3 regions of the Rahnella sp. ChDrAdgB13 genome follow, and region 3 is predicted to be linked to each of the others. Evidence: predicted binding sites of a transcription regulator. Region 3 holds the regulator's gene; each other region holds the start of a gene.

Region 1 (5,787 bases), on a different contig from region 3:
CCCCAGTGCTGGCGATGCAGGCCCGGCGCGCGATCGGCGGCAATCATGGCTGCTTCAATCAGCAACGTACCGGAACCACACATCGGGTCGACCATTGGCGTACCCGCCTGCCAGCCAGAACGCATCACGATAGCCGCGGCCAGGTTTTCTTTCAGCGGAGCCTGGCCGGTCAGGTCACGATAGCCGCGCTGATGCAGGCCTTCGCCGCTGAGATCCAGCGCGACGCTGGCAGTATCACGTTGCAGAAACACGTTAACGCGGATGTCCGGTTGCTGTTTTGCCACATTCGGACGTTCGTCCATTTTGCGGGTAAAACTGTCAACGATGGCGTCTTTCACTTTCAACGCGCCATACTGGCTGTTACGGATTTCGTCGTTCAGGCCGCTGAAATGCACGGCAAACGTTTTTTCCACTCCAAACACGGACGGCCAGTCAATCGCCATCACGCCGAGGTAAAGATCCAGATCGCTGTGAACTTTGAATTCGTTCAGCGGTAACAGGATGCGCGAAGCCAGACGGCTCCACAGTAAGCTCCGATACATCAGGCGATCGTCACCTTCAAAATGTACCCCTCCCTGCACAACTTTGCAGGCTTGCGCACCCAGCGTTTCCAGTTCGCTTTTTAACAGTTCTTCCAGTCCACGCGCCGTGCTGGCAAACAAAGAGTTCATATCGACATATCACCAAAAATAAAATTGTTGCGCATTATAGCTAATCCCCACCGCTTGTCATAAAGTCTCTGGTTCTCTTTAAGACTTTATATACAGAGAGGCGACGTTCAGTGCCCATTCTTTCACGTTTATTCGTACACCCGGTCAAATCCATGCGTGGTCTGCAAGTCTCCCACGCACTGGTTACAGCAACAGGACTGACGTTCGACCGCCAGTTCATGATTACCGATACGCAAGGCACTTTTATTACGGCCCGCCAGTATCCCAACCTTGTCCTGTTCACCCCGGTGATCCTGCCCGATGGCCTGATGATCTCTGCGCCAGAAGGTGACAGCATCAGCGTAAAATTCCGTGAATTCGCCGGTGAAAACTCTCCGACAGAAGTCTGGGGCAATCAGTTTACCTCACTCATCGCGCCGGAACCGGTAAATCGCTGGTTAAGTGCTTATTTAAAGCGTGACGTCCAGCTTCGCTGGGTTGGCGAAGAGCCGACGCGCCGTGTGAAAAAACATCCGGAAGTCCCGTTGTCGTTTGCCGACGGCTTCCCGTATCTGCTGATCAATGAAGCGTCGATGCAGGATTTACAGCGCCGCTGTCCGGGGGGGGTACGCATTGAGCAATTCCGGCCCAACATTGTGGTCAGTGGCACCGAAGCTTATGCCGAAGATACCTGGCAGACGATCCGCATCGGCGAAGTCATTTTCGATCTGGTCAAACCGTGCAGCCGCTGTATTTTCACCACGGTCAGCATTGAGCGCGGACGTAAACATCCGCGTGGCGAACCGCTGAAGACCTTGCAGGGCTACCGTACTGCCAGCGATGGCGACGTGGATTTCGGCCAGAATATGATTGCGCGAAATACCGGCGTGATCCGAGCGGGCGACAGCGTTGAGGTGCTGGCCACCAAACCACCGCGGCCTTACGGCGCAGGTGAAGTGGTTGAAAACGTCGACGCACCGAAAAGCACTGCGCAGGACGTGACCATCAATTATCAGGGCACGCAGTTTACCGGGAATAATCAGCAGATTTTGCTCGAACAACTGGAATTGCAGGGATTACGGATCCCATATTCGTGTCGTGCGGGAATATGTGGTGCCTGCAAAATGACATTACAAGAGGGAAAAGTTTCGCCGCTGAAAGAAAGCGCAGTGGGCAAAGACGGAATGATATTGTCGTGCAGCTGTATTCCGGCCTCAGATATTATCATCGGCTAGAAAACGCAGTTAATGCAGAGTCAGGCAGTTTAAACCGGAATTAAAGAACTTAAACTGCCTGATCGTAGACATCGCTGTCTACCCGGAATGCCGCTGGCATCAACCGGTCATGCATCACTTTGATCGCATCACCTAACACCATCCCGCGCCCTGCCACTGTCAGACGTTCCTGCGCCAGCAGGCACAGACTGGCGTTATCGCCGGACTCAACCACCAGTAATGTCGCCTGCTCACCACTTTCCATTACCTGCACCTGCGCAAGCTGACCGTTTGCTGGCTGGAAAGGACGATGTTGCTGACTGAAATGCCAGCTCTTAGGCATCAGCGGTTTTAAAAAGCGAAAGGCGACTAATGCATTTAATACTAATTCGGCGCGCTGCTCGGCGGCCAGGCGAATATGTTTGCACTGCTCTTCGAAATCAAAATACAGCGCCGCATCATCGACACAAAATGACATATCGCCGAACGCATCCGGCGTTAACATTTTAGCGGGGAATCGGGAACGGAAAATCATGCCATTAGCGAGATCCAACATAAGCCGGTCATGTTCAGTATCAAAATACCAACGCCAATTATCATCTGGTTTGATTTTCATTTCGTCATCCTGTTTGCGCGATGCCCTCTGCCTGTTTGTTCGTGATGTTCTATTGTTACCTGATCCGATAAGAATAGAATTTTTTATTACGAACGGGTATCAGACAAATCCTGAGCCTGAATAATGGTCAGTGGACAAAATATAGACGAGCCGGGTTAATAAATAAACCCCTGACTCGCCTTAAGGATGAAAAATATCAGAGGTGAGTAACAATATCTTTGATCAAACCTGGTCCGCGGAAGATAAATCCGGAATAGATTTGAATTAATGATGCACCGGCTGCCATTTTTTCACGCGCTGCCGTCAGGGAATCAATGCCACCGACGCCAATAACAGGCAGACGACCTTGTAATTCATTTGACAGCATACGGATAATTTCTGTGCTGCGCAGTTGCAGCGGGCGACCGCTTAGTCCGCCTACCTGATCACAATTATTAAGGCCCTGGATCAGTTTACGATCGAGCGTCGTGTTAGTCGCAATCACACCATCCATATTATGACGCACCAGACTGTCGGCTATTTGGATCAATTCTTCCTCAGAAAGATCCGGCGCGATCTTCACAGCAACCGGCACATATTTCTGATGACGTTGCTGAAGTTCAAGCTGCTTATTTTTAATCGCCGCCAGTAAATCATCCAGCGCTTCGCCGTATTGCAGTGAACGTAATCCCGGCGTGTTTGGTGAAGAAATATTCACCGCGATATAACCCGCGTACGGATATACCTTTTCCATACAGGTCAGATAATCATCTTTACCCTGCTCGACCGGAGTATCTTTATTCTTGCCGATATTAATCCCCAGGATGCCGTCAAAATGGGATTTTTTGACGTTATTCACCAGATTATCCACGCCGTGGTTATTGAAACCCATGCGGTTAATCAGGCCTTCTGCCTCAACGATGCGAAATAAACGTGGCTTATCATTACCCGCCTGCGCGCGCGGTGTCACGGTTCCCACTTCCACAAAACCAAATCCCATTGCGCCGAGTGCATCAATACATTCGCCGTCTTTATCCAGGCCAGCAGCCAGCCCCAGCGGGTTCTTAAAAGTTAATCCCATGCAGGTCACCGGTTTGGCCGGAACGGACTGACGAATTAAAAACTCAAGTGGGGTGCCGGAGATGCGGCTTAACTGGCGGAAGGTTAACTCGTGGGCGCGTTCTGGATCGAGCTGAAACAGTGCTTTCCTGACAAAAGGATAATACATGGAGACTCCTGGATTCCCGGTGGCTAGACGGGGCGGTATTATCGACTAAGCGTCAGGCAATTGGAAACGATAACCAGCGGATTGGCACAATAATTGTTTCCGTACGCAAACGATTACTTTTTATTTACCTTAATTTTACTTTTATTCCCCCCGCGCCCGCTTCATCCCTGCTTTATCCGTTTTCAAACTATTCATAGCCAAAATTGAGATTTCCGGTGCGCAGCGTCCCCCTGTTACGTTTACTCCACTTTGTTAAAGAAAATAATGGTTCTATTACTTTTTGTTATAAGGAAGAGAGATGCGCGTTATAACAATCGCAGGCAGCCCGCGACAACCTTCACGTTCTTCCTCCCTGCTGGCGCTCAGCCATCAGTGGCTGGCAAGCCGCGGCGTCGAGGTTTTCACCTATACGATTCAGGATTTTTCTGCTGACGACCTGCTTTTCGCAAATTTCGCCAGCCCGCAGCTCAAACAGCTGACTGCTGAACTGGCAAGCGCCGATGGATTGATCGTGGCAACGCCGGTCTATAAAGCCTCGTTTTCCGGTGCACTGAAAACATTGCTGGATTTGCTGCCGGAACGCGCGCTCGACCATAAAGTTGTACTGCCGCTGGCCACCGCCGGTTCGATCGGCCACATGCTCGCCGTGGATTACGCGCTCAAACCGGTACTGGCGTCGCTCAAGGCCCAGGAAGTTTTGCAGGGCGTTTTCGCCGATGACAGCCTGATCACCGATTACCAGAGTTACCCGGCGAAGCTTGATCCCGCACTTGAAGAGCGTCTGACCGAATCGCTGGAGAACTTCTATCTGGCACTCAGCCGCCGCCGCCCGCTGGCGCCGTCAGTCGCGTCCCTTTCTGCTCAGGCATTACGCGTTTAACTTTAAAAGGAATTAACCATGCCAGCATCCTTCTCTTTATTACGCCGCCTGCCGGTTATTGCCGGGCTGCTGACCAGCCTGACGCTAAGCGGTGCGGCGCTTGCGCAGGAAAAAGATCCCGCACAGTTACGCATCGCCTACCAGAAAGGATCCGTCGGCCTGGTGCTGGCGAAATCTCATCAGTTACTGGAAAAGCGTTTCCCGGACACCAAAATCAGCTGGGTGGAATTTCCTGCAGGGCCGCAGATCCTGGAAGCACTGAACGTTGGCAGCATTGATTTGGGCGGAACCGGTGATTTGCCACCGCTGTTCGCGCAGGCCGCGGGCGCGGATTTGCTGTATATCGGTTCTGAACCGCCGAAGCCGAAAGCTGAAGTTATTCTGGTCGACAGCAACAGCCCGATTAAAACTGTCGCGGACCTGAAAGGACATAAAGTGGCTTTCCAAAAAGGCTCCAGCTCGCACAATTTACTGCTTCGTGCGCTGCAACAGGCCGGGCTGAAATTCACCGATATCCAGCCGGTTTATCTGACGCCCGCTGACGCCCGCGCGGCTTTCCAGCAGCATGACGTCGATGCCTGGGCTATCTGGGATCCGTACTACTCCGCCGCTGAAGTTCAGGGCGATGTCCGCGTCCTGACCGACGGTTCCACGCTGCACCAGACCGGTTCTTTCTATCTGGCACCGAAAAAATATACCGAAGCGAATCCGCAATTTATCAGCGCCGTTCTGGACGTGTTAACGCAGGCGAATGCGCTGACGAAAACCGACCGTGCGCAAAGCATCACGCTGCTTTCCCAGTCGATGGGGCTGCCGGATAAAGTCGTGGCGTCTTATCTCGATCATCTGCCGGATATGCCAATCACACCGGTCAGTGCTGAAACGGAAAAACGCCAACAGCAAACCGCCGATTTGTTCTATGAAAACCATATTTTGCCAAAACCTGTTGAGATTAAAGATCGCATCTGGAAGCCCGCTGTACAGGCTAACTGATCACTCATTGAGCCGCCCGCTGAGCGGCACCCGTGACGAATTGAGAGGAAAAACAACATGAGTCTGAACGTATTTTGGTTCTTACCTACCCACGGCGATGGCCGTTATTTAGGCACTGAAGAAGGCGCGCGAGTAGTCGATCACGGCTATCTTCAGCAGATCGCACAGGCCGCCGACCGCCTGGGTTTTGGCGGTGTATTGCTGCCAACGGGCCGTTCATGTGAAGA
Region 2 (5,787 bases), on a different contig from region 3:
TGAATATCAAAATGCGCGCCCAGCTGCTTGCAGTTCATCGCAGAACATTCGATGTGCCAGCCCGGACGGCCCTCGCCCCACGGAGAGGTCCAGCTCGGTTCGCCCGGTTTGGACATTTTCCACAGCACGAAATCCATCGGATTACGCTTCACGTTAGCTTCAACTTCGACGCGTGCGCCAGCCTGCAACTGATCCAAATCCTGACGGGATAACACACCGTAATCCGGATCACTTTCCACCCAGAACATCACGTCGCCATTGGAGGCGACATAAGCGTGATCGCGGTCGATCAGCTTCTGCACGATATCGATGATTTCATGAATGTGTCCGGTCGCGCGCGGCTCAGAATCCGGCGGCAGAATATTCAGGGCAGCAAAATCCGCGTGCATTTCGGCGATCATACGGTCGGTCAATGCCATAAAAGTTTCGCCATTTTCAGCGGCACGTTTAATGATTTTGTCGTCGATATCGGTGATGTTACGCACATATTTCAGGTCATAACCGAGGTAACGCAGGTAACGCGATACCACATCGAAAGACACAAAGGTGCGGCCATGGCCGATATGACACAGGTCGTAAACAGTGATCCCACACACGTACATCCCGACTTTACCGGCATGAATTGGCTTGAATTCCTCTTTTTGGCGACTCAGGGTATTAAAAATCTTCAGCATCAGGCTATTCCGTGTGTTGGGCGTAGAAAATGACGTTGGCGCAGTTAAGCGACACTAACGGCCATAATATAACGAAAATGATTTCACCGAAACGGCATAAGGCCGCCGGACGGGCTTTAGTGGTCACAAAGGCGCTGCTGACGGCAACTTTTGAGTTATGGTATAAGAAAAGGCTATAGTAACGACTCTTACAGAGAGCACACATCAACATTAGCAGGATGATAATTATGGTCACTTTCCACACCAACCACGGCGACATCGTCATTAAAACTTTCGCTGACAAAGCGCCAGCCACGGTTGAAAACTTCCTGAACTATTGCCGTAAAGGCTTCTACGACAACACAATTTTCCATCGTGTGATTAACGGTTTCATGATCCAGGGCGGCGGTTTTGAGCCAGGCATGAACCAGAAAAACACCGACGCACCTATCGATAACGAAGCGGATAACGGCCTGAAAAACACCAAAGGCACGCTGGCGATGGCGCGTACTAACGATCCGCATTCTGCCACCGCACAGTTCTTCATCAACGTTACTGACAACGATTTCCTTAACCACAGCGGCAAAAACGCGCAGGGTTGGGGCTACTGCGTATTTGCAGAAGTGGTTGAAGGTCAGGACGTGGTTGACGCAATCAAAGCCGTTAAAACGGGCCGCAGCGGTATGCACCAGGACGTTCCAAAAGAAGATGTTGTGATCAAAAGCGTCACCATCAGCGAATAATTAGCGTCGGGATGACCACGTTTTTTATCGCAGATATCCATCTTTGCGCACAGGAACCGGCAATCACTGCCGGTTTTCTGCGTTTTCTTCGCGAAGATGCGCCGCAGGCTGATGCGCTGTACATTCTCGGGGATTTATTCGAAGCCTGGATTGGTGACGATGACCCGGAACCGTTACACGCAGAAATCGCTGCGGCGTTAAACCAGCTCCGCCAGCAAGGCGTGCCCTGCTTTTTCATCCACGGTAACCGCGATTTTCTGCTCGGCAGACGTTTTGCGCGTGAAAGCCTGATGACGCTGCTGCCAGAGAAAAAAGTTCTCGAGCTTTATGGCCGCCGCGTGCTCATCCTGCACGGCGACACGCTGTGTACCGATGACGTTGCCTACCAGAATTTCCGCAAAAAAGTTCATAACCCGTTTATCCAGAAATTATTCCTAATGCTGCCTCTGAAATGGCGGCTGGCGATTGCCGCAAAAATGCGCGCCAACAGCAAAGCGTCTAATCAGGGAAAATCGCTGGAAATTATGGACGTGAATCCGCAGGCGGTGATCAGTGAAATGCAGGCGGCAGGCGTCGAGTGGATGATCCACGGGCACACGCACCGCCCGGCTATTCATGATGTGCCTTTAGAAAATAAAACCGGCCACCGCGTAGTACTCGGCGCATGGCACGAAGAAGGCTCGATGGTGAAAGTCACCGCCGGTAACGTGGAACTGATCAGCTTCCCGTTTTAAGCCCGCAGACTGGGACTCCACTGTGGAAGCGGAATTGTTCATCTGGCGTTAAGATCAGTTCCGCTTCAATCCTGCCAAACTCCTCCACCCGTTCACTGATATCGGTTCCCGCATACTGTTCGGCCAGCGCCAGATAATCGGCAAAATGGCGTGATTCTGAGCGCAACAGCGACGTATAAAAGCGTGACAGGGTTTCATCGAGATGCGGAGCAATCTTGGCAAATCGCTCGCAGGAACGCGCTTCGATGTACGCACCAATAATCAGACGGTCCACCAGAATATTCAGGTCATCATGATGGCGGGTATGTTTAATCATGCCACTGGCGTAGCGCGACGGTGAAAGCTGGGTATAAGTAATATTGCGTTTCTGCATGATTTCCACCACCTGCTCAAAGTGATGAAGCTCTTCGCGCGCCAGACGTGCCGCGCAAAACAGCAACTCGGTACGCTCAAGATATTTGGTCATCAGGCTCATCGCCGTGGCCGCCGCCTTCTTTTCACAGTTAGCGTGGTCAATCAGCATGACAGTCTGATTTTCCAGCGCCACATCCACCCATAACGCAGGTGTTTCACAGTGAAGAAAATCATAAATCGGTGCCAGTAAAGCCTGCGTCATAGTTCAGTTTCCAGTGGGGATGGCGAATATTATCGTGGCTGGGATTATACAAATCTGTCGCGCACTTCTCATCAAAAATGCACCGTATTCCGGCTACGCAACCGTTTTCCTTGCTTCGTGAGCGTGATATCATTTGCGCCCTCACACGCTTTAAATCCGAATCACAGGAGCTATACAGACATGTCATCCAACGTTACCCCGGCAAAAATCGCCATCGTTATGGGGTCTAAAAGTGACTGGGCGACCATGCAGTTCGCCGCCGAAGTGCTCACAACGCTGAATATTCCTTTCCATGTCGATATCGTCTCCGCACACCGCACGCCGGACAAATTGTTCACCTTTGCTGAACAGGCGTCGGCCAATGGTTTTGATGTGATCATCGCAGGCGCAGGCGGCGCGGCGCATTTACCAGGCATGCTGGCGGCGAAAACGCTGGTGCCGGTGCTCGGCGTGCCCGTGCAAAGCGCGGCCCTGAGCGGCATCGACAGCCTGTATTCCATCGTACAAATGCCGCGCGGTATTCCGGTCGGTACGCTGGCAATTGGTAAAGCGGGTGCCGCTAACGCTGCGTTGCTGGCGGCACAAATTCTGGCGCTGCATGATACTGAAATTGCCAAAAATCTGGCCGCGTGGCGTGTCGCACAAACGGATGAAGTGCTGAATAATCCCGATCCACGGGAGGAAGCATGAAACCGGTTTGCGTACTCGGAAACGGTCAGTTAGGCAGAATGCTGCGTCAGGCCGGTGAACCGCTGGGCATTGCCGTTTATCCGGTCGGACTTGATGCCGAACCGGAGGCCGTACCTTTTCAGCAAAGCGTCATTACCGCAGAAATCGAACGCTGGCCGGAAACCGCGCTGACCCGCGAACTGGCAACGCATAATGCGTTCGTTAACCGCGATATTTTCCCGCGTCTGGCCGATCGCCTGACGCAGAAACAGTTGCTCGACCAGCTCGGTCTGGCGACTGCGCCGTGGCAATTGCTGGCAGATGCCGCACAATGGCCGCAGGTTTTTTCACAGCTTGGCGAACTGGCGATTGTGAAACGTCGCGTCGGCGGTTATGACGGTCGTGGTCAGTGGCGCTTGCGTTCCGGCGAAGAAAATACATTGCCACAAGATTGCTACGGCGAATGCATCGTTGAGCAGGGCATCAATTTCTCCGGTGAAGTGTCGCTGGTAGGTGCGCGTGGTCACGACGGGAAAACCGTTTTTTATCCGCTGACGCACAATCTGCATCAGGACGGTATTCTGCGCACCAGCGTCGCACTGCCGGAGCCGGACGCTGCGCTGCAACAGCAGGCTGAAAGCATGCTGTCGGCGATTCTGAACGAACTGAATTATGTCGGCGTGATGGCGATGGAATGTTTCGTGGTCAGCGAAGGTTTGCTCATCAACGAACTGGCTCCGCGCGTACATAACAGCGGGCACTGGACGCAAAACGGCGCATCCTACAGCCAGTTTGAAATGCACCTGCGCGCCATACTCGGTCTGCCGCTGCCGAAACCGGTGGTCAGTACGCCGTCGGTGATGGTGAATCTGATTGGCACGGATGTGTCAGAACAGTGGCTGAACCTGCCACTGGTCAATCTGCACTGGTACGAGAAAGACGTGCGTCCGGGTCGTAAAGTCGGACACCTGAATCTCAATGATGCCAGCGCCAGCCTGCTGAAAGAAAACCTGAATGCACTGATCCCGATGCTGCCGGCCGAATATGCCAGCGGCATTGAATGGGCAGTTGAAAAGATTTGATTTGAGCACCTCCTTATTAAAAGGAGATGCTCTGGTAACCTAAATAATTCGAGTTACAGGAAGGCGGCAAGTCAAGGAATCCCGATGAGCTTACTCAGGTAAGTGATTCGGGTGACTGAACGCAGCCAACGCACCTGTGGCTCGAAGTATGACGGTTACGAGTCGTATTGCCTGAACAGCGCCCGCCCCCGCAGCAACCGTACACCCAGCCAGCCTCCGCAGACAGACAGCAGCAACGCGCTGACCACCGGAACGGCGATCCACATCAGGTAATCCGGTTCCCACGGGAAATCAAACACTTTTCGCTGCAACAACCATAACGCCACTTCGGCACCTATCGCCGCCGCAATGCCCGCCACGAGTCCAAGAACCGCAAATTCGCACCAGAGAGTACGGTGCAGCATCTTTTTACTCGCGCCTAACGTGCGATAAACGATCAACTCCTGACGGCGCTGACGCATCCCGACCTGAATCTGTGCCAGCAACAGCAAACCGCCGCACAGCATCACCAGAATCACCATCACTTCCAGCGCCCGGCTGACCTGCTGTAAGACCTGTCCGACCTGCCGCAGAATCGAACCGACATCCAGCAAACTGAGCGTCGGGAACTGACGGTTCAGTTGCGTAATGGTGCTGTCATCGCCGTGATAACGGAAACTGGTCAGCCAGCTTTGCGGCTGGGCATCCAGTGCGCCCGTCGGGAAGATAAAGTAGAAATTCGGCTTCAGGCTGTCCCAGTCCACTTTTCGCAGGCTGGTAATCTTAGCGGTGAAATCCTGCGTATCGCCGGTGAAGGTCACCGAATCGCCGATTTTCAGTCCGAGACGTCCGGCCAGCCCTTCATCGATGGACACTTCACCCGCTTTCGGTGCGCCATTACCTGCGGTCAGCGGATTATGATCCGGCAATCCGTCCATCCAGGTCAGATTCAGTTCACGGTTTACCGCTTCCCCGCCCGCATCGTCCGGCTTGATTTTGTCCGTCGCGGCTTCGCCGTTAATCTTCGTCAAACGCGCCCGTACAATCGGATAGAACGTTTCCGGCTGCGCGTTATGCTGATGCAGGAAATCCGTCACCTGCGGAACCTGCTCTTTGGTGATGTTGAGCAGGAAGAAGTTCGGACTGTCCGGCGGAAGCTGTTGCTCCCAGCGGTTCAGCAGATCCCCGCGCATCACCAGCAACAGCGCCAGCAGCATGAACGACATGGAAAACGCCGCCAGCTGGCTGAGCGTTACCCACGGCTGTCGCAGCAGACGGTTGACCGCCAGACGCAACGGAAGCTGGCGGAAC
Region 3 (5,787 bases):
ATGGATGAGGACGGCTGGCTGCAAAGCGACGAAACCGTACACTTCCACGTTGAGCCTTTCGAAGGCTCGGTGCTGGTGCCGGAAGCGCTGGCTTTCAACGGTATTGATCCGACCAACCCGTTGCGTGGTGCGGTCAGTGAATACGAAGCGCTGCACGAGATTTTCAAAGTTATCCGTAAAGGGATGAAAGAACAGAACTGTAACAGGGCGATTATCGTGGCGCATAACGCCAATTTTGACCACAGTTTCCTGATGGCCGCCGCCGAACGTGCGGGGCTAAAACGCAATCCTTTCCATCCGTTTGCCACCTTTGATACCGCCGCGTTAAGCGGGCTGGTGCTCGGGCAAACCGTGCTGGCGAAGGCCTGTATCAGCGCCGGTATCGTGTTTGACAGCAGTCAGGCGCATTCCGCCCTGTACGACACTGAACGCACAGCAGAACTGTTTTGCGAGCTGGTGAATCGCTGGAAACGCCTCGGCGGCTGGCCGCTGGCACTGTCTGCGGATGAAAACGAAGTGGAAGAAGCACCGGAAGAAAATCAGCAATAATTTTCGCGGCTTTCATGCAGTCGAAATGACAAATAAAAAGAGCGACATAATGTCGCTCTTTTTTTACCGGTAACCCCGGGTCAGGCTGACGGTATTTCTGAATCGCCCTGAATTACTCTTCAGAGGATTTGTATTTCTCAGCCGTTTCTTTGATCAGCTGTTGCAGTTCACCGCGCTGGAACATCTCAACCACGATGTCGCAACCGCCAACCAGCTCACCATCAACCCACAGCTGCGGGAACGTTGGCCAGTTAGCAAATTTTGGCATCTCAGCACGGATATCCGGGTTCTGCAGGATATCAACGTAAGCGAAACGCTCGCCACACGCAGACAGCGCCTGAACAGCCTGTGCTGAAAAACCGCAGCTTGGCAGTTTTGGAGAACCTTTCATGTACAGCAGAATCGGGTTTTCAGAAACTTGCTTCTGAATTTTTTCAATCGTTGGAGTGGTCATTTCTTGCTTCCTCAAGCCGGTACAGGCTGTCACGGTCATTACTCTTCACGCGCAGCACACAGAGACGGTGTGCAATCACAATGCTTTCTATTGTAACGATGGCTGCCACCAGATAAAAACGCCAATTTTTGTGGGGTCTTTCTCAATACTGGCATTTCGCTAAACAATCTTTTGCGCTTGCGTTCAGGTTCACATATTTAAAGATTCATCGAGAATAACATTTTTGCCGTTCCACGATAATGTCAGATTTGCAAAATCCCATTCTTTAACTTAAATAATAACATGATGAAAAGTGGTTATTTTTTTGACTAAAAATGGCGGTTATTTCGACATAAAAAAAGCTATTAACTTTTTCTCACAATATGATCTAGAATCGAGGCAATTCGTGCTGTTTTGTCTCGTTCTTTTAGGCAATACTCTGACATCCCTGATGTTTAACCCTACCACTCATGGTAACGAAGCTATGCGCTTACTGTTCACGCTTTTTGTGCTGCTCTTTACCCAGCTGTTTCTGAATATGGCTCATGCGTCGCCACAGACTCGTGTCGCTGCCGACCAGCGAAAGAGTCATGTTAACCAGGTCACGCCGGAAGAACGCCGAAAGCGAAAAACGGCAGCCGCGAAAACCAGCAAGAAAACCAAAGTCGCGCCGGTTTCAGAACCTAAAACTCAGGAAAAAAATTCGAAGAAGAAAGTCAAAAGTACCGAACTGGTTAAGCGAAAGACGTCTTCTGAAAAAACAGTAAAAAAGACGCGGGCCGAGAGTAAAAAAGAAAAAACACTCAAGACAACCCGGGCCGAGGCGAAAGCAGGGAAGGAAACGAAAACCCGCTCTCTCGCTAAAAACAGCAGTGAAAAGGCCAGTAAAAAAGAAGCGTATGGCCGCCACCGCAAAGGCAAAAAGTTACGTGAAGAAGACAGTAAACCGATAACGCTCAGCGCAACACACAAGAAACGTTATCAGCACGCACAACAAACCGCGATGACCAAGCTGATGCACCAGGTCGGCAAACCTTACCGCTGGGGCGGAACGTCACCGAATACAGGTTTCGATTGCAGCGGACTGGTTTACTACGCATACAAAGATTTGATCCGTATTAAAATGCCCCGCACAGCGAATGAAATGTACCACTTGCGCGATGCGGCCCCGGTCAAACGGGGTGAATTAGAATCCGGCGATCTGGTTTTCTTCCGGATTAATAACCGCGGCGCCGCAGACCATGTCGGTGTTTACGTAGGAAACGGGAAGTTTATCCAGTCACCGCGCACCGGCGAAGACATTAAGATCACCTCACTGGGTGACGATTACTGGCAAGATCATTATGTAGGCGCACGACGGGTAATGACCCCTAAGACGATCCGATAATAAACAATTCGTTAAGTCTGAAGTTTCGCTAATCAGCCATTGAATAGCATTTAACGAAGAGTTTCTGCAGGGAAGAGTATCGGCGGAATGGGTGACTGCGTAAAATTGAAAAGGGCGATTCCTGTTATAGGTAATCGCCCTTTTTATTGCGGCTTTCGCGCAAATCAGTTCATCACTGCGGTGAAACTGAAAGCAATAATCACGAGCAAAGCGCAGACCGTAGTGATCAAAGAAAATTTCAGGTTGCTGTCCATTAAACCCCCTTACGGATCAAATTGTGGCGTTCGTATAGCCACACTGAATGTGTGCCAACGCATTTTCTCATAATTCGCATTGAAAATCTTGTGCTGAATGACACCAGGTTCATGACAATTTTACTTCCACTTTCCTGCATTATAAGTGAAAATTGTCGGTTACCACGCCTGTGTGCCGGTCGATTTCACCCGAGAGCATTTCACGCCTCACTCTGAAGAATCCACCCAACGATTTCACTGCCCTTTTCGAAGTCAGCAGTTAAATCCACGCAAGCAAACGATTAACATAATGCTAACGTGCTGAAACACGTGAGCACAGGAGTCATTTTTTACATGGCAACGATTAAAGATGTCGCAAAGCGCGCTGGCGTTTCCACCACAACCGTGTCGCACGTCATCAATAAAACCCGTTTCGTCGCCGAAGAAACCCGAGCCGCGGTTCTCCTTGCAATCAAAGAGTTGCACTATTCTCCCAGCGCTGTGGCACGCAGCCTGAAGGTCAATAACACCAAAACGATCGGTCTGCTGGCAACGTCCAGTGAAGCGCCCTACTTCGCCGAAGTGATTGAGGCCGTGGAGAACAGCTGTTTCTCAAAAGGCTATACGCTGATTTTGTGTAACTCACACAATAATCTGGAGAAGCAACAGGCCTACCTGCAAATGCTGGCGCAAAAACGCGTCGACGGTTTACTTGTGATGTGCGCGGAGTATCCGGACGAATTGCTGAATATGCTTGAAGAATACCGCTCTATCCCGATGGTTGTGATGGACTGGGGCGAAGCGCGTAAGAATTTCACCGACAGCATTATCGATAACGCGTTTGAAGGCGGCTATATGGCCGGACGTTATCTGATTGAACGCGGTCATCGCGATATCGGCGTGATCCCTGGGCAACTGGCGCGAAACACCGGCGGCGGCCGTTTCCAGGGCTTTGTGAAAGCACTGACGGAAGCCAATATTCCTCTTCGTGAAGAATGGGTCGTTCAGGGCGACTTTGAGCCGGAATCGGGCTATCAGGCCATGCACAAAATTCTGATGCAGAAAAACCGCCCGACGGCTGTATTCTGTGGCGGTGACGTGATGGCGATGGGGGCAATCTGTGCCGCCGATGAACTGGGCCTGCGCGTACCGCAGGATATTTCCGTGATTGGCTATGATAACGTGCGTAACGCGCGCTATTTCTCACCGGCACTGACGACAGTTCATCAGCCAAAAGAACGTCTGGGCGAAATGGCCTTTACCATGCTGCTGGACAGAATTATCAGCAAACGCGAAGAGTCGCAGACTATTGAAGTGCATCCCAAACTGGTTGAGCGCCGTTCCGTAGCCGACGGCCCGTACCGCGATTACCGCCGTTAACTTTCAATAAACGCCTGTCCCGCAGGCGTTTTTTTCTCAGTCGCGCAACCATTCCCGGTTCATCGTTTCCGTGTCTCCCATGTATTCAAGCAGCCAGGCCAGCGAAGGCGACGGATTGCTCTGATCCCACGTCAGGCAGCACGGGCTGTCCGGAAAGGTATTTTCCAGCGACAGTACCTGTAATTTTTGCTGTTCAATCCAGGGTGTCACGCGGTGAACCGGCATCATGCCAACACATAAACCTTCGTTCAGACATTCCAATGCACACGTCCAGTCGGGAACCACCAGCCGCCGCTGGTTATCCAGCGTCCAGGTATCGCGTTTCGGCAATGTCCGCGATGTATCTTCCAGGCAAAGCGCCGGATAAGGCCGTAACTGATCGTCACTCAGTATTCCCTGCGTCTGGGCCAGCGGATGTTGCGCGCTAACCACACAATGCCAGTCCATAAAACCCATATCGCGGAAATTGAACCGTCCACCGACGGGGATCGCCCGCGTCGCGCCGATGGCGACATCCGCCCGCCCGTCGACCAGCGCGTCCCAGACACCGTTAAAGACTTCCGAATGAATGATGAGTTCGGTATCAGGGAAATGGCGATAGAAATCCAGCACCAGCCGCCGTGTCCGCGCAGGTTTAACGATACGGTCAACGGCCACCCGTAATTCTCCGCGCCAGCCATTGGCGACCTGCTGACACTGGCGGCGGGTCGCTATCATTTTTTTTGTCAGAACCCGCGCTTCGTCGACAAAAACTTTACCGGCAGGAGTCAGAATAACGTCGCGATGTCTGCGTTCAAACAACGGAACGGCCAGCCATTGTTCAAGCTGGCGAACGGTGTAGCTGATGGCAGAAGGAACCCGGTGCAAGTCCTGCGCGGCAGCGCTAAAACTGCCTGTTCGGGCGACGGCATCGACCACTTCAAGTGCATATTCTGACCACATCGTTTAGCCTTCAATATTTTTGATAGCAGATTGCAAATATTAGCGTTTCACAAGCCTGTTATCAAAGCGTTAAACTCCGCATCCGATACGATTTCCGCGTCAAATCATCTGCAATAAATAAATTAAAGAGACAATAATGAAACCCTCACTTGGATTTATGCTCTATCTTGCCGGGCTGAGCATGCTTGGCTTTTTAGCGACCGATATGTACCTTCCGGCCTTCAGCGCGATGCAAAGCAGCCTGATGACCAGCCCGGGCATGATCAGCGCCAGCCTGAGTATTTTCCTTGGCGGCTTTGCCATCGGTCAGCTGTTGTGGGGGCCGTTGTCCGACAAGATTGGCCGCAAGCCGGTATTGCTGATTGGCTTAGCGCTCTTTGTCGTCGGTTGTCTGGGCGTGCTATGGGTTGAGAATGTCCGCGCCCTGCTGGCGCTGCGTTTCCTGCAAGCTGTCGGCGTCTGTGCCGCCGCCGTCACCTGGCAGGCGCTGGTGGTAGATCGCTTTTCTGCCGATGTTGCTAAAAAAACCTTTGCCAGCATCATGCCACTGGTTGCGCTTTCCCCTGCTCTGGCACCTTTGCTGGGCGCCTGGGTTCTCAACCATTTTGACTGGGAAGCGATTTTCGTTCTGCTGACCGCCGTAGCCGTTATCTTGCTTATCACCACGTCCACACTGCGCGAAAATGCGCCAGAGGTTCATGCTCCTGCTGATAAAACCGGTTTCGCGAAACTTCTCGCTTCCCGGGTTTACAGCGGTAACGTGATGATTTATGCCGCCTGCTCTGCCGGCTTTTTCGCGTGGCTGACTGGTTCCCCGTTTATTCTCAGCGACATGGGGTATTCGCCGGGTGTGATTGGCCTGA

Evidence for each region. Region 3 encodes PurR, which represses purine synthesis genes. Its sites were predicted from a motif close to CANGCAAACGTTTGCNTG; they were not measured.
Region 1: the regulator PurR is predicted to act here: its motif matches at 3,790-3,807, upstream of pyrD (quinone-dependent dihydroorotate dehydrogenase).
Region 2: the regulator PurR is predicted to act here: its motif matches at 2,841-2,858, upstream of purE (5-(carboxyamino)imidazole ribonucleotide mutase).

Annotation. Positions count from the first base shown of each region.
Region 1 is NZ_JAEMGT010000023.1:98,485-104,271, forward strand. Features, by position in the region: gene rlmKL (bifunctional 23S rRNA (guanine(2069)-N(7))-methyltransferase RlmK/23S rRNA (guanine(2445)-N(2))-methyltransferase RlmL) at 1-671, opposite strand, end outside; gene J8X26_RS08070 (YcbX family protein) at 782-1,885, shown strand; gene J8X26_RS08075 (cell division protein ZapC) at 1,935-2,480, opposite strand; gene pyrD (quinone-dependent dihydroorotate dehydrogenase) at 2,677-3,687, opposite strand; gene ssuE (NADPH-dependent FMN reductase) at 3,986-4,567, shown strand; gene J8X26_RS08090 (sulfonate ABC transporter substrate-binding protein) at 4,586-5,560, shown strand; gene ssuD (FMNH2-dependent alkanesulfonate monooxygenase) at 5,618-5,787, shown strand, end outside.
Region 2 is NZ_JAEMGT010000001.1:167,986-173,772, reverse strand. Features, by position in the region: gene cysS (cysteine--tRNA ligase) at 1-674, opposite strand, end outside; gene ppiB (peptidylprolyl isomerase B) at 902-1,396, shown strand; gene lpxH (UDP-2,3-diacylglucosamine diphosphatase) at 1,408-2,130, shown strand; gene J8X26_RS00805 (tRNA-(ms[2]io[6]A)-hydroxylase) at 2,114-2,746, opposite strand; gene purE (5-(carboxyamino)imidazole ribonucleotide mutase) at 2,927-3,436, shown strand; gene purK (5-(carboxyamino)imidazole ribonucleotide synthase) at 3,433-4,497, shown strand; gene ybbP (putative ABC transporter permease subunit YbbP) at 4,653-5,787, opposite strand, start outside.
Region 3 is NZ_JAEMGT010000054.1:4,692-10,478, reverse strand. Features, by position in the region: gene rnt (ribonuclease T) at 1-549, shown strand, start outside; gene J8X26_RS15200 (Grx4 family monothiol glutaredoxin) at 662-1,003, opposite strand; gene J8X26_RS15195 (C40 family peptidase) at 1,467-2,369, shown strand; gene J8X26_RS28050 (YnhF family membrane protein) at 2,534-2,623, opposite strand; gene purR (HTH-type transcriptional repressor PurR) at 2,957-3,982, shown strand; gene punR (DNA-binding transcriptional activator PunR) at 4,019-4,924, opposite strand; gene punC (purine nucleoside transporter PunC) at 5,061-5,787, shown strand, end outside.